Regions from separate parts of the Sphingobacterium sp. UBA1897 genome, predicted to be linked through region 3. Evidence: riboswitches for the same ligand, from Rfam matches in the RefSeq annotation. Region 3 holds a riboswitch; each other region holds the start of a gene.
The links. Region 3 has a riboswitch for S-adenosylmethionine ahead of metE (5-methyltetrahydropteroyltriglutamate--homocysteine S-methyltransferase). Riboswitches for the same ligand answer to the same signal wherever they lie in the genome.
Positions count from the first base shown of each region.

Region 1: another riboswitch for S-adenosylmethionine. It lies ahead of metF (methylenetetrahydrofolate reductase [NAD(P)H]); the one in region 3 lies ahead of metE (5-methyltetrahydropteroyltriglutamate--homocysteine S-methyltransferase).
Region 2: another riboswitch for S-adenosylmethionine. It lies ahead of B4N43_RS21930 (O-acetylhomoserine aminocarboxypropyltransferase/cysteine synthase family protein); the one in region 3 lies ahead of metE (5-methyltetrahydropteroyltriglutamate--homocysteine S-methyltransferase).

Region 1 is NZ_DDGR01000018.1:367,365-374,020, reverse strand. Features, by position in the region: gene B4N43_RS09845 (DUF2723 domain-containing protein) at 1-2,717, opposite strand, end outside; gene metF (methylenetetrahydrofolate reductase [NAD(P)H]) at 2,968-3,924, opposite strand; SAM riboswitch class I at 3,995-4,097, opposite strand; gene B4N43_RS09835 (hypothetical protein) at 4,316-5,167, opposite strand; gene rimM (ribosome maturation factor RimM) at 5,271-5,795, opposite strand; gene B4N43_RS09825 (30S ribosomal protein S16) at 5,915-6,436, opposite strand.
Region 2 is NZ_DDGR01000031.1:279,965-286,620, reverse strand. Features, by position in the region: gene B4N43_RS21940 (TonB-dependent receptor) at 1-714, opposite strand, end outside; gene B4N43_RS21935 (FUSC family protein) at 1,058-3,085, shown strand; SAM riboswitch class I at 3,267-3,379, shown strand; gene B4N43_RS21930 (O-acetylhomoserine aminocarboxypropyltransferase/cysteine synthase family protein) at 3,635-4,945, shown strand; gene B4N43_RS21925 (homoserine O-acetyltransferase family protein) at 4,978-6,021, shown strand; gene B4N43_RS21920 (homoserine dehydrogenase) at 6,059-6,656, shown strand, end outside.
Region 3 is NZ_DDGR01000001.1:204,890-211,545, forward strand. Features, by position in the region: gene B4N43_RS00795 (helix-turn-helix domain-containing protein) at 1-98, opposite strand, end outside; gene B4N43_RS00800 (hypothetical protein) at 521-1,051, shown strand; gene metE (5-methyltetrahydropteroyltriglutamate--homocysteine S-methyltransferase) at 1,152-3,464, opposite strand; SAM riboswitch class I at 3,543-3,646, opposite strand; gene B4N43_RS00810 (response regulator transcription factor) at 3,833-4,522, opposite strand; gene B4N43_RS00815 (sensor histidine kinase) at 4,625-6,457, opposite strand.

The DNA of each region.
Region 1 (6,656 bases), on a different contig from region 3:
GGTAATTGATCGTATGCTTTTTTCGCTACTTCCCCAGCTTGTTTGACCTGACCATTGGCCAAGAGCATCCGGGCGGCTTTTCCAAATATATCACGAGCGTACATACTTGTAAAGCGAAACGAATCGGTATCCAAATACTGTGCATTTTTAACATTGCCCCACTGATATGTATGCATAATATTGTTATATAATGCTTCCATGTTAACTAGCCCGGCCTGCTCATTTCGTTTTCCTGTCGACTGATCTGTAGCAGCGACAGGCATCAATCGGGAAGTAAAGCCCTCATTGACCAGGTATTTATCCAGGCCCAATTTAATGTCACTTGGCAACATGTTCGAAAAATATATCGGTCTGTCCCAATGGTTATTTTCAAGCACCGATAACAGGGTTAAATCCGCCCTGGTCAGATGATCATTCGGAATTTCCCATTCCATTGCAGAAACAATAGCATCCTGAAAATAAGCCGGAACCGCATTTTTCTTAACCACCTCCTCTTTATCAACGCGCAATTGGACTTTCTTGGAAGGGAAATAGTTTTCCATATCACCTGAATTCAGCTGAACTTTATACTCCGGATCATCCGATGTGACAAACTGCAATAATTGCTGTATATCCACCGCATTATCAAGCTGTCTATCCACAAAAGGGATATAATCACGAACGCCTTTTTTTGTCTTTTCAGCTGGGATCGTCACGGGAAGACCTGCCGCTTGATACGTCGGCTGCTTCGCCTGCTGCATATACCAATCGCCAGTCAGATAACTTAATACCACAACCCGAACATCCGGGCGTACTCCTTCCACTTCTTGCAAATACCATACAGGAAATGTATCATGATCTCCATAGGTAAATAGAATAGCATTTGGAGCGCAGGATTCTAAATAATTACGTGCCATATCCCTTGCCAGCGATTTTTCAGAACGATTATGATCATCCCAATTTTGATGGGCCAAAATAATGGGACCGCCCAATAAAGCGAAAGAAATACCTGTCGCTAACGCATACCGTGTTTGTACAAAACGATTGAGAAACCGAACAAATGCTATTGCTCCCAGTCCGATCCAGATCGCAAACGCATAAAAAGATCCTACGTAAGCATAATCTCGTTCCCGAGGTTGCATAGGAGTTTGGTTGAGATAAACAACGATCGCTATTCCCGTAAACACAAAAAGTAAGGTCAAGACCAAGGTATAAGGTTTATTGTTTCGATACAACCAGATCGCTCCGGCTATTCCCAGTAGCAATGGAAGGAAAAAATAGGTATTCCGGCTCGGGTCATGCTCCTGTGATTGGGATATTTTATCTTGCCCTCCCAAACGCCAATTATCCAATGGTTTAATCCCCGACAACCAGTTGCCGTCACTATAGGTCCCATACCCCTGCCTGTCATTCTGTCTACCGACAAAATTCCACAAGAAATATCGGGTGTACATATCACCCAGTTGAAAATTAAAAAAGAACTTAAAATTATCCGAGAACTGTGGCTGCTGCCCCTCCTTCAAATTGAGGTAACTCCTATAATAAGCCTGATGGGCTCCATCTTGACTATATATGCGGGGAAAGAAAGTTTCCTTATCAAACGTATACTTATCGACCTGACTAAAAGGAATATACCCTGATTCATCTTTGCGATAACCGGTTTTACTCTCTACACCAACGACTTGTGAATCATAATTGGGTCCTTTGAGTAAAGGTTCCCGGATATATTGCTCCCGGCTCAGATAACCCAAAAAAGAAAACACATTGTCCGGCGCATTATTGTTTAACGACGGATTGGCTTTTCCACGGATTAAAACCATAGTATAGGAGCTATAACCAAATAGAATAAAACAAAAGACCAGTAACCCGGTATGCAGTGTGTATTGCCGCTTTTTATAAGAATAATATAGCCCATAAATGAGGAAGCACCCCAACAGCAGACAAAAGAAGAAGATACCTGAGCCAAAGGCTAAACCTAATGAATTTACAAATAAGAGGTCTACCTTAGCTGCGAGAACGACCAACCATTGAATAATTCCCCACAAAACAGCCCCCAAGATCAGCACTCCTACCAAGAAAGCTTTTATTGTACCTTTCGCATTAACCTGTCCTGCTCTTCTGAAATAGACAACCATCGCTATAGCCGGAATTGCCAACAGATTTAATAGGTGCACTCCGATCGAAAGGCCCATAACAAAAGCAATAAAAACCAGCCAACGATCGCTACCTTCCTCATCTGCACGGACTTCCCACTTTAAAATTGCCCAAAAAACAATCGCAGTACACAATGAAGACATCGCATATACCTCGGATTCAACAGCCGAATACCAAAATGAATCACTGAAGCAGAAAGCCATTGCACCAACTAAGCCCGCAGCAAAAATTTGGAAATAATTCGATAATTGAACTTTCTCTTGCCTGTTGAGTATCTTTTTGGCAATTGCTGTTATTGTCCAGAATAAAAATGTAACAGTAAGCCCACTGCAGATTGCGGATCCAATATTCATCCAATAGGCGATTTTACCTGCATTACCCAAAGCCAGGTTGGAAAATATATTCTGAATAAGAAGAAATAATGGTGCTCCCGGTTGGTGTGCCACTTCCAGCTTGTAGGCACAGGCAATAAATTCACCACAATCCCACCAGCTTACCGTCTTTTCAACGGTGGCGATATATACACATGTAGCAATTAGTCCGCAAGCAAAGCCGAGTAGAGAATTTAATCTAGTGTACGTCATAAGGTCAATTTGGTCTATTGTTAAAATCCTTTTTAGCACTTTAAGTTAAAAAGTTATCCTGACTCCAATAAGTTAATTAACACTATTTAACACAAGTATCTGACTATAAACAGGCTATTAAACCCTGAATATAGAGATCGACCTAAAACCACACGATCGAAATTCTGAACTTATTATAAGCTTTCACAACGAATACTACCCCAAAAAAAAAGAGAGCTTATGCGCTCCCTTTTCGTATTATTTTTATGAGTTAGGCTAGTTTTTCAACAATCTTCTTTGTTGGACCAGGATTACTCATCGTATAGAAATGTAATACCGGAGCGCCAAATTTAATCAGCTCCTGACATTGTTGCACCAACCACTCTTCACCTACTTGTCTAACGTCGGCATTCGTTTTACATGCTGAAACAGCATCGCTCAGTTCCTCCGGAATATCTAAATGAAATATCCTTGGTAGGGTAACCAACTGTTTTTTCGTTGTCAGTGGTTTCAATCCTGGAATAATAGGCACATGGATTCCATTGTCCCTACATTTTGTTACAAACTCCTTGTATTTTTCAACATTAAAGAACATCTGAGTCACAATAAACTCTGCTCCCATATCGACTTTTTGTTTCAGGTATTTAAAATCAGTATTGAAATTTGGCGATTCAAAATGCTTTTCGGGATAACCCGCTACACCGATGCAAAAATCAGTCTTTTCCGATGTGATAATGTCTTCATGCAGATACTTTCCTTTATTCATATCAGTTACCTGTTCCAGTAGGTCTGTTGCAAAGGCATGTCCACCATCGGTCGGTATAAAATCGGCATCGCCCTTACGTGCATCGCCCCGTAATACCAAGACGTTATCTATCCCCAGAAAGTTCAAATCGATCAATGCATTTTCAGTTTCCTCTTTTGTAAAACCACCACATATCAAATGGGGCACCGCATCTACTTTATATTTATTCATGATTGCAGCACATATCGCCACTGTTCCAGGACGTTTACGATAGGAAACGCGTTCCAGTAATCCACTCGCATGCTCTTTATAGATATAATCTTCCCGATGGTAGGTTACGTCGATAAACGGAGGTTTAAACTCCATCAGTTCATCCATGGTTTTAAAAATACTTTGGATGCCCTGCCCTTTCGCCGGTGGCAATAGCTCAAAAGAAAACAATGTTTTTCCTTTGGCATTCTGGATATGATCGATAATCTTCATTAAAAAACTGTTTTTAGTTTGGTTGGCTTACATCGAAACGCACACGTCGAGGAATCGTTTATCTACATGTAACTTATCTTTCCCACATGGAGTAGGGTAGAATTTAGCACCTTGAACAATACAGGTTGCTAAGGCTTCAACGGGTCTAGTCCCTCGGCCTTTCTCTATAAGCGTTGCTAATATCGTTTTAAAAAATCAAACGACAAAAATATTTTTTCGAAAAGGCAAAAATAGCGACAAAAAGACTGTAATAAATACGGCTTCAGGTTTATTCCCAGGCAATAATAGGAATTTACGCTCCCCAAAAAGTAAAAGACTTAAAAAAACAGATAAAATTAACGATCGAGGATCATCGACAACGAAGAGACTGACTACGTCACAACAGGATCGGCTAAAGATTCGTTGCTAGGGAATTCCGTAGATTTTTGAGATAAAATGTAATCAGTAAGAGTCCCGTAACATGGTACTCCTCTTTCGATCCATATTTAAAACCATCAAATAAATATTTGTAGGCGATTAATGCATTTTTTTCGTTGTAAAATAACTCTTTCCAAGAATCGGGAACATCTGCCCATGCCTTGAGCACAATGCCATTCTCAGCATAAATAATGGGTGATTCAACACCGTCCATTCGATAATCGTGATGTGTACCTGAACTTGATATGTGCTGGAAATAAGCGATAGAATAATCTACAAAATTCAATGCCCTGGCTTTTATCTCCATTTCACTTTCTGATTTTACAGGGGCATTTCGCCATAGATTCACTTGGCTATCAAATTTGCTCGGGGTCTCCCGGATAGGGGTTTTATCTAACGCAAAGTTGATATAAAGTTTTTCACTTGTGGGGACACGTGCTGAGCTAAACTGTGAAAAATCACCTCTCAGCTGAACAAAATCGTTTTTTACCTTAACAATATCCAAAGCGAGACTACCCTTTTTCTCATCGGTCAATTCTAATCGATCGCCGTCGAATCTATACTTACCGAAGAGTAGGATATCATCGATCGCCATGACAAATTTATCTTTATCATGGAGGGAGAGAAAGGACCGGTATATCGTAGGGTCATTACCATAGACATCTGCCTCCACATTTTGGGGTGATTCTCTTTTTACTTTATGATACTCCTCATTTGAATAGCCCAATATCATTTGGTAATTGCCTTCAGGAAAGTCCTTTTTCTTCCCAAAGAAAGCACAAGAAGACAACGAGAATAGGAATAGCAGCAGTAATAACGGTTTCAAAATAAATCAATAATTATGGCCAGTAATAATATACAGACCAAGATAAGAAATTACTGCAATAGTTCGTATACCGCTATTTATTTGAATAAGCTTGGGGATATGCTTATTCTTTATAAAGATCCACCAAGCCCTCTGGCAATTCAACTTCAATGATCTCCTCTTCGCCATCGATTCCTAAGATTAAATCATCGGACAATGGGAACATCAGTTCTTTACCGTCCATATTTACCGAAGCGACAAATTGCTGTGGAAATTCCTGAACATCTGTTATTTGCCCCAATTCACCATGGTTTTCATCAATCACTAAAAAACCGATTAAATCAGTATATCTAAAATCATCTGGATCGCGCTCGGGCATCTTATCATTGGAAAGATATAGCTTTTTACGTACAAGTACTTGAGCCTTATCGATATGATCCACATCCTCAAATGTCACATACGCTGTACTATTTTTTTGAAATTTAATGGTATCAACAAAATAAGGAACAAGTTTTTTGTTCACTTCCACAAAGACAACATCGATATTCAAACTCTCGTATTCCTCGAATTCAAAAAATAGTTGTACTTCTCCTTTAAGACCTCTTGTTTTACTGATGTAACCGATGTAAAAGCTTTGATCAATAGTCATATATTTCGTATTTAGCGATTAGCTGTGAGACATGATTTGGCAAACCATTAGCCTATTGGCTGTTTCAAAAAAAGCCGGCTCAAGATTGAGTCGGCTTTCTCGAATACTTTATGAAAGAATTAACCTTCAGTTTCTTCTGATGCAGGAGCTTCAGTCTCTTCAGCAGCAGTTTCTTCCGCTACAGGAGCATTTTTAGCAGCTACAGCAGCAGCTTTTTCTTCTTTTTTCTTAGCTTCAGCCACTAAAGCAGCTTTTTTAGCTTCAGCTTTAGTTTGTGCTAAACCATCTTTTTTACCAGAGATTCTTGCATCATTAGCTTCAGTCCAAGCTGTAAATTTAGCTTCAGCAGCAGCTTCATCAAAAGCACCTTTTTTCACACCACCTTGCAAGTGTTTTTTGTAAAGAACACCTTTGTAAGAAAGGATAGCGCGAGCAGTGTCAGTTGGTTGAGCACCTTTATTCATCCAATCCAAAGCTTTTTCAAAATCCAAAACGATAGTTGCTGGATTTGTGTTTGGGTTGTAAGAACCAATACGTTCGATGAATTTACCGTCACGTGGAGCGCGAGAATCCGCTACGACTACGTGGTAAAAAGGACGTCCTTTTTTACCGTGTCTTTGCAATCTGATTTTAGTTGCCATTTTTTAATTTTATTTTATGTATTCAACATATCCCCCGAGCTTCATACTAGAGGGGATGCAAAGATAGTTATTTTTTTCTAATCATCATTATAATTTAATAAAACTTCACTGAAAACGACAGGGTTAGCTCTTATCAACAAGCTCTTTCAACCGTAATACCTACCCCTTAGGCCTTCATCTTTTCTTGCTTCCATACTAGCAGCTACAACAAACTTTTCAA
Region 2 (6,656 bases), on a different contig from region 3:
CGTATTCTTCTTTGTCTTAATATTAATAATTCCTGCATTCCCTGCGGCATCGTATTTTGCGGGTGGATTGGTCAGTACTTCGATCGACGCTATTGCATTGGAAGCCGTATTTTCCAATAATCGCGATACTTCATCAGCAGAAAGATAAGTAGGCTTACCATCAATCATGATAATCACATTACTTTTTCCACGTAGATTGATCTTTTTGTTGTCTAAAGTTACTCCTGGAACCTTCTGCAGGAGCTCCAATGCATTATTCCCTGTTGCCAAAATACTGTTTTCGACATTGAGGACAACTTTATCGAGATGACTTTCAATCAATGGCTTCTTACCGATCACCTGCGCCTCACTCAACACTTTACTTTCCACTTGTAAACGAATCGTATCCAGCACCTTGAGATCTCCCGTACTTACGACCATTTCAGCAGAACGATAAACAGCATACCCTACCGTGGACACCTGTAGGCTATACTTGCCCTCGGGAATCGCAGATAACACAATTTCTCCATTTTCGTTGGATAAAGTTCCTTTTAACAAGATATCATTGGGCTTCCGAAATAGTGAAATATTTGCAGCCACAATAGGCTGGTTGTCTTGTCCAACAACGACTGTACGTAATCTTCCGCCGTCAGACTGTGCTGAAACGGGTCCGGCAATAGAAAACAGGAATAAAATAAGAGAAAATAAGAGCAATTTAATTTTTTGTGGTTTCATAATGTAATTTCTTTAGGCTATCGATTAGATAGTCAACTTCATAATAATGACAACAAACCTCGTGTATTCATTACACGTTGACTAGTAGAAATAGATAGATCGTCCGATTCACTCGGTAGACAACCAAATAACATCGGTAAACCATATCCCTCACTGATCGATGCTAAAGCCGATACAATCATCCCAGCTAATCTTGAATCTCCAAAAAGCACAGCGCAAGAAAAGCACATCGAATCAAAATAAAAATTCAAAAAATAAACAAAAATCAAAACAAATAAATTGTATACAAAAAATATTAAGCATAATATTTGTATTTTTACACAGAAAATTAGTAAACTGATTAATGAGCACTGTATCATTGAAGAAAAGATTCTACCGTATTTATATCCTTATGATACGATTTATGCATGGCGAGCATTCTGGAGACGCATTACGTAATGTTTCCATCAGCATCTTGCCAAGTTTAGCGATCTACTTATTGGGAGCGCAAGCGAGCACGGCAATTGGAATCGGTGTCGGATCGTTATTAACAACACTCACAGATCCTCCTGGAAACAGAAAGGATAAACTTTCTTCTGCTCTCGTATGTATTCCCACCTTTTTCGTTGCATCATTGTTTACAGCGATTGTATTTCCGTATCATTGGCCCTTGGTTATATTGCTAGCGGCGGCCGGTTTTATATGTACGTTATACGGTATTTTTGGAGCTCGTTATGCTGCAATTGGAAACATGACATTGATTCTCATGAGTTTTGTGATCGGAATGGCCCCGCAACACCCCCTTGCAGTTAGTTTACAGATTACAACAGGATCCATTATATATTACTTTTTTAGCCTTTTACAGGCCTATATACAACCTTATCGCTCGCTAAAACATGCGATGGCCAATGGTTTTCATGGATTATCCCAATTTCTATTGATACGATCCCAGTCTTACGATCCCGATATTCCTTTGAATATAACGTACAGTCGCGTAGGCAAAATTCATGGCCAGATCAGCGAACAGCAGGAAAAAATCAGGTCGCTTCTTTTTCGAGAAAAAAAAATCATAAGCCAACAGTGGCATAAAAGCAATTATTGGCTCAGTCAAGTTTATGGGTTAATTGACCTCCATGAGTTAATTATTGCACTTGATCACGATTATGATGCGATTCGCAAAAACCTTGCAGACACGGGCAGCCTCCCTTTAATCCGTCAAACAATCAAATTATTAGCTTTAGAAATTGATAGCTTTTCACAACCTAACAAGAGGTTTCGGTATGCACATCAATTATATCACAATAACTTTAAAATTAATGCCCTCTTACAGGATTTAAAAGAAATTCAAGAAGAGCAGGCCGGTCAAGCAAAAAGTATATTATGTTCGATCATAAGCAACATCGAAGCAATTATTGAAGTGCTCAACCGAATTCAGGTGGCTTTTTATCAAAATCAGGAAATCCAGGATAAGATTGACAGCAGTGAGTACCAACAATTTATCAATCGACCTTTGCGCAATCTTGCTGATCTAAAAAGTAAACTCCATCTGAATAACCCGCTTTTTCGATTTGCCGTTCGGATGGCTCTTCTTTTTGGAACAGGCGCATTGATCGGTATTTTATTTTTAGATTTTAAATATACCTATTGGATCTTACTGACGATCGCTATTGTTGCCAGACCAGCATTTTCAATGACAAAAAAGCGTAATATAGAGCGTATTGTAGGCACATTCTCGGGTATAATCGTTGGCATATTCTGCTTAATTGCTATTCATTTTCTCCCGGCTCTTCTTACCATAGCTGCATTAGGTCTTTTCGGATTCTTTTTATTCAATCGATCTAATTATATGGTCAGTGTCATCTTTATTACCTTGGGAATTGTAATTGCGCTCAATTTGTTTGAAGGCAATATCAATCTCATTTTAGGCAGCCGAATACTTTTCACACTCATTGGAGCATTCTTGGCTATAGCAGGTTATTTCTTGATCCCCGTACGCCAGAGCACAGGCATGGTTCAGCTGGCAAAAGAAGTATCCCTTTACAACGAACATTATTTCCAGATCATCAATAACCGTCTGTCGGACGAGAGACAAAGTTCGTTTGATATACGACTGGCTAGAAAAAAAGCGCAGACTGCCATGGCCCTGTTTTCAGACGCTATCAATCAAATGAAAAAAGAACCCGAACACAAATGGATGGATTGGTCACATATACACCATTTTCAGGCACTCTCTTATCAGGTCAACTCCCATTTGGTGGGTCTTTCGCTATCGTTAAACAAAAAGACGAATCACCACCTGACGTATGATATCCATAGTAGAATTGATGCACTTAAACCTCTTTTAACAGATTTAAATCAAATTGCAGAACGGATCAACTTAAAGAAATCGTAATACCCGATTGGCAGTTACTTATCAAGTTTCATCGGACAATATGCGATCCGATCGGTATGTTATTCAAAATTCCTTTAACTAAAAAACAGCTTTTCTTTTGCTTTAATAAAAAAAGAGTTTATATTTGTATCGTCTTCGAAAGAAGATTTCTAATCAACACCTCCCTTAATCAGTAGGTCTTGATTTATAAAGAAGTGGCGAGAGACTGGCTCAATGACCCACTGGCAACCTTCAATTTGTTTGAAAAGGTGCCAATTCCTGTCCAAAACAATATCGTTTTGGAGCATATAAATAACATAAGACAATGATTATTAAACTACTGAAGTCCATTAAAAATTCAGGTTCAACACAAGTGAGCCGCACGATAAGCGAAAGTGTAAGCCATCATACAACTGTATTGATGCGAATGCGTATGCATATGCACTTCCACGCTTGTTAAGAATCATTTCCTTTTTCTTGGATAAAGATTTAACAGACCCTTCAAGGAGGTGTGTATGCTTCTCTTTTTACTTAGCAATTTCTTTTTGAACCCTTAAAATCTGATATATTATGTCTTCAAACAAAAATTTAAAATTCGAAACTCTTCAGGTTCACGCTGGCCAAGTCGCTGACCCTACTACGGGATCTAGAGCAGTTCCTATATATCAAACAACATCTTTTGTATTTGAAAATGCCGAACACGGCGCAAACTTATTTGCATTAAAGCAGTTCGGCAATATTTATACACGGATTATGAATCCTACCACGGATGTTTTCGAACAACGTATTGCGGCACTGGAAGGTGGAGTCGCGGCTGTTGCTGTCGCATCTGGCCAGGCGGCACAGTTTATTGCATTAAATAATATCTTGGAAAGTGGTGACAATTTTGTTGCCGGATCCAACTTATACGGCGGTACATTCAACCAGTTTAAAGTTTCTTTTAAACGTCTGGGCATCGAAGCTCGATTTGCAACGGACGCCGAGGCAGATAAAATTGAAGCCCTCATTGATGATAAAACAAAGGCCATCTATGTTGAAACAATTGGAAACCCAAGTTTCAATATTCCAGACTTTGAGAAAATTGCTGCAGTAGCAAAAAAATATGACTTACCGTTAATCGTCGATAATACTTTTGGAGCTGGGGGATATTTATTTAAACCTTTGGAGTATGGTGCGAATGTGGTGGTTGAATCGGCTACTAAATGGATCGGTGGACATGGTACAAGCATTGGTGGTGTCATCGTCGACGGCGGAAACTACAATTGGGGCAATGGAAAATACCCTCAATTTTCCGAACCATCTGAAGGCTATCATGGCTTAGTTTTTTCCGAAGTTTTCGGTGAAGGCGGACCGTTTGGAAATATTCAATTTGCCATTCGGGCACGTGTGGAAGGGCTTCGGGATTTCGGACCAGCACTCTCCCCTTTCAATTCATTCTTATTACTACAAGGACTTGAAACCCTGTCTTTGCGGGTGCAACGCCATGTAGACAACACTTTAGAGATAGCTAAATGGCTTGAGGCGCATCCACAGGTAGAAAAAGTAAACTATCCGGGCTTAAAAAGCTCTCCGAGCTTCGCTAACGCACAAAAATACCTTAAAAATGGCTATGGTGCAGTGCTTTCTTTCCAGCTCAAAGGTGACGCAGCACAAAAGGCCAATAGCTTTATCGACAGCTTAGAATTGATCAGTCACCTGGCCAACGTCGGTGATACGAAGTCATTGATTATCCATCCAGCAGCGACTACTCACCAACAATTGAGTGATGAAGATCAAGCCAATGCTGGAGTGTTCAAAGGTTTATTACGTCTTTCTGTAGGAATAGAACATATTGATGACATCAAAGCTGATTTACAACAAGCTTTTGATAAAATTAAATAATCAGATTTTTTCGGCTTAAACTTAAACGTAAAATGAGTAAGCATATTTATCTGCACCCGGAGCCTTTTGTATTTGAAAATGGAAGAGAGCTTACTGATTTACAAATCAGTTATGAAACATTTGGCAAACCCAACGCTGATCGCAGTAATGTGATCTGGGTTTGCCATGCACTAACGGCCAATGCAGATGTACTGGATTGGTGGTCAGGTCTTTTTGGAACAGGTGAATTATTTGATTCAAACGATTATTATATTATCTGCGCCAATGTCATAGGATCAGCATATAATAGCAGTAATCCGCTATCTGTAAACCCAGCTACTGGACAGCCTTACTACCTATCTTTTCCTGAATTTACAGTAAGAGATTTGATCAACGCACATCAATTTCTTGCAGACCACCTGGATATCAAACAAATAGAGATCCTTATTGGGGGCTCATTGGGCGGTCAACAAGCATTGGAATGGGCCGTATCACACAGTATAGCCATCAACCATCTAATCGTCGTTGGAACAAATGCCGTCCATTCACCATGGGGTATTGCATTCAATGAAAGTCAACGTCTTGCCATTACTACTGATCGAACCTTTTATGCGAATCATCCCGATGGCGGAGCTAAGGGTCTAAAAGTTGCACGCGCTATGGCACTGTTGTCTTACCGCAACTATACAACGTATGCCAACACACAAAAGGAGGATGATAACGAAAAACTCGATCATTATAAAGCATCCTCCTATCAAAACTATCAGGGTGAAAAATTGGTAAAACGCTATAATGCGTACAGCTATTACTTCCTAACCAAAGCAATGGACAGCCATAATTTAGGTCGTGGAAGAAAATCTATCGAATCCGCTTTAGCGAGCATCGACTGTCCAACTTTAGTGCTGAGCGTCAATACAGATTTGTTGTTTCCTCCACAAGAGCAACAATTCATCGCTCAACATATTCCGAATGCCCACTATCAGGAGATCGAATCTACTTATGGCCACGATGGGTTTTTGATCGAAACAAAAAAACTCACGAAAATCATCAGCAGCTTTCTGCGGAAACAAAAAGAATACATCAACGAATTAGTATAAGAGAATAAATAATATATAAGAGAATTTAAGAAGAGATATGAGTAATAAATTAACAATAGGGATGTTTGGGTTTGGTGTAGTAGGCCAAGGTCTTTACGATATCATCAAAACCAAAAACCTTAATCTGGAGATCAAGAAATTTGTCATTAAAAACGGAGATAAAAAGCGCTCGCTACCAGCAGATCTATTTTCTACCGATGCCGAAACAATTTTAGGTGACCCAGAAATTAATACTGTTGTCGAACTAATAGATGATGCCGAAGCAGCCTATCAACTAACTGTTCGTGCCTTGAAATCGGGAAAAAATGTGGTATCTGCCAATAAAAAAATGATTGCAAGCCATTTGGAAGAGCTGGTTGATATCCAACATGAATACGGCACCAGTTTATTGTATGAAGGTGCCGTTTGCGGAAGTATTCCCATTATACGGAATTTAGAAGAGTACTATGACAATGAATTACTTCATTCTGTCAGCGGTATTTTTAATGGATCTTCTAACTATATTTTATCTAAAGTTTTCAATGAAAACCAGCAATATACAGACGCTTTAAAGAAAGCGCAAGAACTTGGTTTTGCAGAGACAGATCCAACCCTTGATGTAGGTGGATTTGACCCAAAATTTAAAGTATGTATTG
Region 3 (6,656 bases):
CTTAGCGATACACCCGCCTGATCGGCGAGTTCCTGCTGCGTTAGTCCCTTACGTTTTCTTGATAGTTTGATTAATTGATTAGCTGATTGACTTTCCATAGTCCAAAGATGGGGAAATAGTCATTGAATTTCAGCAAAATTGATGCGACAATAATATGCCAATATCGTGCTGTGAGATATAACAGATTAATAATCAAAAGTTTTTGGGAATGTGGTAAATATTTTGAATCTTTGCAATTTAACAGAGTAATTAATAAAAACGGAAGAATATGTTTGCAATATTAGAAAATCCCGCTTCGTCCACAGAGAAGATTCTCGGGAATATTCTTCGGAATACGGCCCTTTCCTAATCTTCTTTTTTAATACGTTAAGTAACCTACGTTGATATTGGCTAAAAATTGGCTCTCTAAATGGTGGCCCACTGTTCCAATATGCTTAGCTTATTATGGAGTTTTAGAAATCCAGTTACTTTCAAGATGATTGTGAAAGCTGGATATGAATGTTATGTTTTAGAAAATTTTATGAATTCAGTAAATAAATATGTCCTTCAGGCACTGGATAACTATCCAATGTATTTGGAGGAGACCATGGAATCCTTATCCTATGCGCTGTCTTATGATGAGTCCAATACAATGGCGCTGTGTTTGATGGGAAGAGTTCATGCCGAACAGCTATTGGACTATGAGCAGGCAAAAAGGTATTTCCAGGAAGCTTTGGTGCATAATGTGCAGGCACTGGAGGTATATCCTTATTTCATTCAGACACTGATCGATATGGGGGAGTATGAAGCTGCAAAAAAGACGATTAAATTTGCTTTGACACTTCCGGCGATGCCCTTGGCAGGGATATGGATCAAGAAAGCACTTTTATTTGAAAAATTGAGAAAATATAAAAAGGCATTGAAGGCGTTAAAGATGGCACAACTTGAGAATGTTGATCTTGATTTTTCGTCAAGCCTGAAGTCGATTGAAGATCGGATTAAGGGGAAACAGGAAATTAAGAACGGGAAAGAAAAGGAAAACAAGAAAGAAAAGAAGAACACCCGAAAATAGTCTTACATTATCCGGATGACGGTTTTTGTTTCGAACCAAGGTCCAATAAAGAAGCCCTAGATGAAATTTCATCTAGGGCTTTATCAAAATAGTTTAAGAATTATTCTGCTCTTAAGATTTTCGCAGCCTCAACCATCGACTCTAAAGCCGCTTTGGTTTCTGGCCAAGCACGAGTTTTTAAACCACAGTCAGGGTTAACCCAAAGTTGTTCTGCTGGAACTACTGCTTTTGCTTTACGCAATAGATCTACCATCTCATCTTTGCTTGGAACACGTGGTGAGTGAATGTCATAAACACCTGGACCAATATCGTTTGGATATTTGAAATCACCGGCGAAAGCATTCAACAATTTCATTTGAGAGCGTGAAGTCTCAATCGTGATGACGTCAGCATCCATTGCAGCGATGTCTTCGATTACATTATTGAACTCAGAGTAACACATGTGTGTGTGAATCTGTGTATCGTCCTCTACATTTGATGAAGAAACACGGAAAGCACGTACTGCCCAGTTCAAGTAATCTTTTTGATCAGCTTTACGTAGCGGCAATCCTTCGCGGATTGCTGGTTCATCGATTTGTATGATTTTGATACCTGCTTTTTCCAGCGCTTGTACTTCATCCAAGATCGCCAATGCAATTTGGTAAGTCGTTGTTGAACGCGGTTGATCATTACGTACAAAAGACCATTGTAAGATGGTAACCGGACCAGTCAACATACCTTTAACCGGACGGTTAGTCAATGATTGAGCGTATGAAGACCAACGGACAGTCATATCTTCAGGACGGTATACATCACCATAGATAATCGGAGGTTTTACACAACGTGAACCGTAAGATTGTACCCAGCCGTTTTGTGTGAAAGCGTAACCAGCCAATTGTTCACCGAAGTATTCAACCATGTCGTTACGTTCGAATTCGCCATGTACTAATACGTCGATATCCAATTGCTCTTGAAGACGGATTGTGTTTTCAGTTTCTTCTGCGATTGCTTTATCGTACTCTGCCTGCGTGATAGCACCTTTTTTCAGGTCTGCTCTCCATTTACGAACATCTTTCGTTTGCGGGAATGAACCAATAGTTGTGGTAGGGAATGCCGGCAAGTTGAACTTCGCTTGTTGCGCTGCTTTACGGTCAGCAAATGCTGAAGTACGTTTCGCATCGTCATCAGTGATATTGCTTGTACGTGTTTTAACCTCTGGTTTGTGGATCAGTGGAGAAGTGCGACGGCTTTCAGCGGCAGCTTTGTTCGCTTCGAAGCGTTTTGCTGTTTCAGCATCAACTTCACCTTCTGCTAATACGGCTAAGTCTTTTACCTCAGCTAATTTTTGTTTAGCAAATGCTAACCAGTTTTTTACTTCAGCTGGTAGCGATTGCTCATTGTGTTCATTGTCTAAGTCGAAAGGAACGTGCAACAATGATGAAGAAGGAGCTACCCATACACGGTCTTTTCCTAATGCATCAACAGCTTGTTTGATTTTAACCAATGATTTTTCGTAATCATTTTTCCAGATGTTACGGCCTTCAACAATACCCAAAGATAATGTTAATGAAGCAGGAACTTTAGCTAGTACCGTATCCAATTGGTTTTCACCGCGTACCAAATCCAAATGTAAAGCATGGATAGGTAAGTTAACTGCGATATCTTCGTTGTCTTTTAAAGCTTCGAAGTAAGTCGTCGCGATTAATTTGATATTTTTTGCTGCTGCAGCTAATTTTTCGAAAGTAGGTTGATATAAAGCTTTTACTTTAGCATCTAAATCCAATGCTAAGAAAGGCTCGTCAATCTGGACATATTGCGCACCGGCCTCAGCTAGTTTAGCTAATATTTGCTCATATACTGGAACAAGTTTATCCAATAAATCGATGCGGTCAAAGCCAGCTTCTTTTTCTTTACCGATCAAAAGGTAAGTGATAGGACCTAATAGAACTGGTTTAGTATCGATGCCCAATGATTTTGCTTCGTTATATTCATTTAAGAATTTTTCGGACGTCAATTTGAATTCTTGATCTTTTGTGAATTCTGGCACCATATAGTGGTAGTTGGTATCCAACCACTTGGTCATTTCCATTGCAGTCACGTCGATTCCTTCTTGTTGGAAACCACGCGCCATGGCAAAATATAGATCTAAGCTGTAATTGTTGTCTACTTTATTCAATAAAGAATGGTAACGAGCAGGAATTGCACCAACAGTAAGGGTTAAATCCAATACTTGATCGTAAAAAGAGAAATCATTGGAAGGGATCAAATCTATTCCAGCATCTTTTTGTGTTTTCCAATTGCCTTCACGAATTTTTTTTGCTGTGTCCAATAATTCCTCAACAGAAGATTTTTTAGCCCAATAGGCCTCATTGGCTTTTTTCAATTCGCGGAACGCGCCCACACGAGGGTAACCTAAATTGTTAGTCAATAACATAATGAATGTTTTTAATATTTCTTTTTCAACTATATTTCTTGCTAGAGAGAGAAGGACACACTAGAATTCGGTGACTTCGGCTTATCATTCCCATATCAAGTAGGGTAGAATTTAGCACCTTGTCAAGGGACAGGTTGCTAAGGCTTCATCGGGTCTATTCCCTCTGCCTTTCTCTATAAGCGACGCTAAGTTAGAACATTTCTTTTTGAAATGCAAATTTTTTATAAAAGTGCGTCAATTTTTTATATTCTACTAAGGATAAAATTGTTTTGTTCTTTTCTTTTCATCCGTGATTTAGTGTATGTCATGTTTCAATACGCTGTGTAGCATAAAAAATGGGGAATGACTGTTTCTCATTCCCCATTCTTTTAGCTCACCAAAAGTTTGTAACCTTTTCCGTGCACATTGACAATTTCAACTTTACTATCTTCTTTTAGATATTTACGAAGTTTACTGAGAAATACATCCATACTTCTACCCGTAAAGTAGTTGTCATCATGCCATATTTTTAATAAAGCTTCTTCCCGGGTCAGCACATCATTTTTCTTTAAACAAAGCAAGCGCAGTAGTTCCGCTTCTTTAGTGGATAGTTTTTGCATCTGTCCTTTGTAAGAAATTTGCTGACTTGTATAATCAAAGAAATAATCGCCAATTTCAAATTTATCAGCAACCACTTCCTCTTCTTTGTCTCGAACACTGCGCTTCAGCAAAGCATTGATGCGGAGCAATAATTCCTCCACTCGAAAAGGCTTTGTGATATAATCATCTCCCCCTAATTCAAAGGCTTCGGTTTTATCTTCCATCATCCCCTTTGCTGTGGCAAAGATAATAGGAACAGTATTGTTTGTTTTTCTGATTTCACGTCCAACTGTAAATCCGTCCTTTTTTGGCATCATGACATCGAAAATACAGAGGTCGTAGTTATTTTTTTTGAATTGAGAAATCGCTTCATCTCCATCCGTGCATAATGTGACGTCAAATTTTCCCTTTAATTCGAGATAGTCTTTTAAAAGATCCCCCAAATTAGGATCATCTTCTGCTAATAATATCTTTTGCATAATGATTATATTAATTTTCACCAATGTCCCTTGATACTGATAAATCAGTTTTCCTCAACCTTTGAAATTTTTTAAAGAGGAAATATACAAAAAAGGAACGTTTTATTTTTTAATAGGCAAAATTACTTCAAAGGTCGTGCCCTTATCTTTTTCACTTTTAACTGTAATTTTTCCGTTCAGCCTTCTCAGGATGTCCTGGACATAACTTAAGCCAAGACCAAATCCTTTGACATTATGAACATTTCCAGTTGGAATACGGTAGAACTGGTCGAAAATCTTTTGCAGGTGATCTCGGCTCATCCCAATGCCGTTGTCGGCAATGGTGACGACAACGGTATCGCCAACATTTTTTGAATTGATGTTGACATGTAAATCTCCTTTGCTGTACTTGATGGCATTATCCAATAAATTGTAAAATACATTCGAAAAATGCAGTTCGTCACCAACAACAACATCTTTCGCCGCCGCTAGATCTATGGAAAATTTTCCGCCGATATTTTGCATCCTTAACTGCATACTGTCGGTAACTGCTGAAACAAGATCATTAATATGCACATCCACCTGGTCTAACTTTAATGTTTCCTTTTCCAATCGGGCTAGGTCAAGCACACGTTCAATATGATTTCCTAGCCTAACATTCTCATCGTAGATGATATTAGCCAATTTCTGAACGCGTTTATGGTCGGCATTGATGTCTGGATCTTTAAGTGACTCACTGGCAATCATAATTGTTGCAACAGGTGTTTTAAACTCATGCGTCATGTTGTTGATGAAATCTGTCTTCATTTCCGAAACTTTCTTTTGTCTGAAGATGATAATCAGCGTATAAGCAAAACAACCCACCAACAAGAAAAGTAGTGCCAGCATAGGTAGTAACAGATAGCCCATATTATCTGCGATTATCGCCTTTTTATTGGGGAAATAGATTGTTAATTTCCCTGGTGCGGCACCGATATCACCTTTAAAAAGTGCGGTCGAGTATTTTGTTGTATTTGTCGGGTTGTTTAAAGCGGCTTCGTTTAAAATATTATTTAGTAATATATTGTTTGTACTCCATATTTCAATATTAAAAGGAGCTTTAATGTCGCGTTGAGCCAACTCTTCTTTGATAAGTTCTTGGACGATGATAACATTCAATCGATCTTTTAACGGACGTTTAGCCAGCTCCATTCCAATAGCAACATCTTCGATGTAGTCTGCTTTTTTGCCTCCCAGCATCGCAACGGAATCGTATACATTAAAACCACTCCAAGCGTTTTTTCTGTTGAGGATATCCAATCTTTTTTCCAAATCAGAAATTGTTTTTGCAAGTTTCGCATTCTCTCTCGGTGGTAATGTGGCTACCCTGAATTTTGTCTGTTGATTCACCAGTGGGTCCATTAAGGGGATAACAAACCGTGTGCTATCGTCTTTTCCACTAATCTGATCATCTACCTTTGATGCGTTTAACATGATAAAAGCTTGCACCAGATTATCGTCGGTAAGCTCATTTGAAACAGAAAATTTGATAAATTTCTGGTACTCCGGTCTTTTGATGTATGTTTCGTAAAAAGAATTTTTGATTTCAATTACATTTGGATATAAAGCACGCAATTGGTCTTCTTGCTCTTTAAAGTTTGAGAAAACAACATGTTGTTTGTTTTTTAATTCTTCAATTCTATACTGTATTTCGAGTTGCTCGGCCAACAGACGTTGTTTGGCCTGTTCCTGCTTGGATTTTTCAATGTTACGTTCCTGTTGAACTTTAGCAAAGTCGACCACCTCCCGTCGTTCAAGCTTTCCAGCAACAGCTGTAATCGCAGCATTGACGGACTCATCAAATAATTGGGATTTTTGACGATATGAATCTCTCAGAAAATAGAATTGCATAGCCAATACCCCAATTAGAGCTAGAGACATCAGTCCAATGATTAATACAATGCTATTTTTCTTCATTAGGGTTGGGTGTTAAATAAATGTATTTTGAATATATCACAAAGTTTATAGTACTCAGTTTATTTACCTTTTGCGTATCCATCCCTTATACCATGTGAGTGGCCATTTAAGGTCCGGTAGCCCATATTTTCTTAAATTGTTACAAATATAAAGATGCTAATGTGTTTTGAAGCTGTTTTAACAATGTTTAACAGCAATC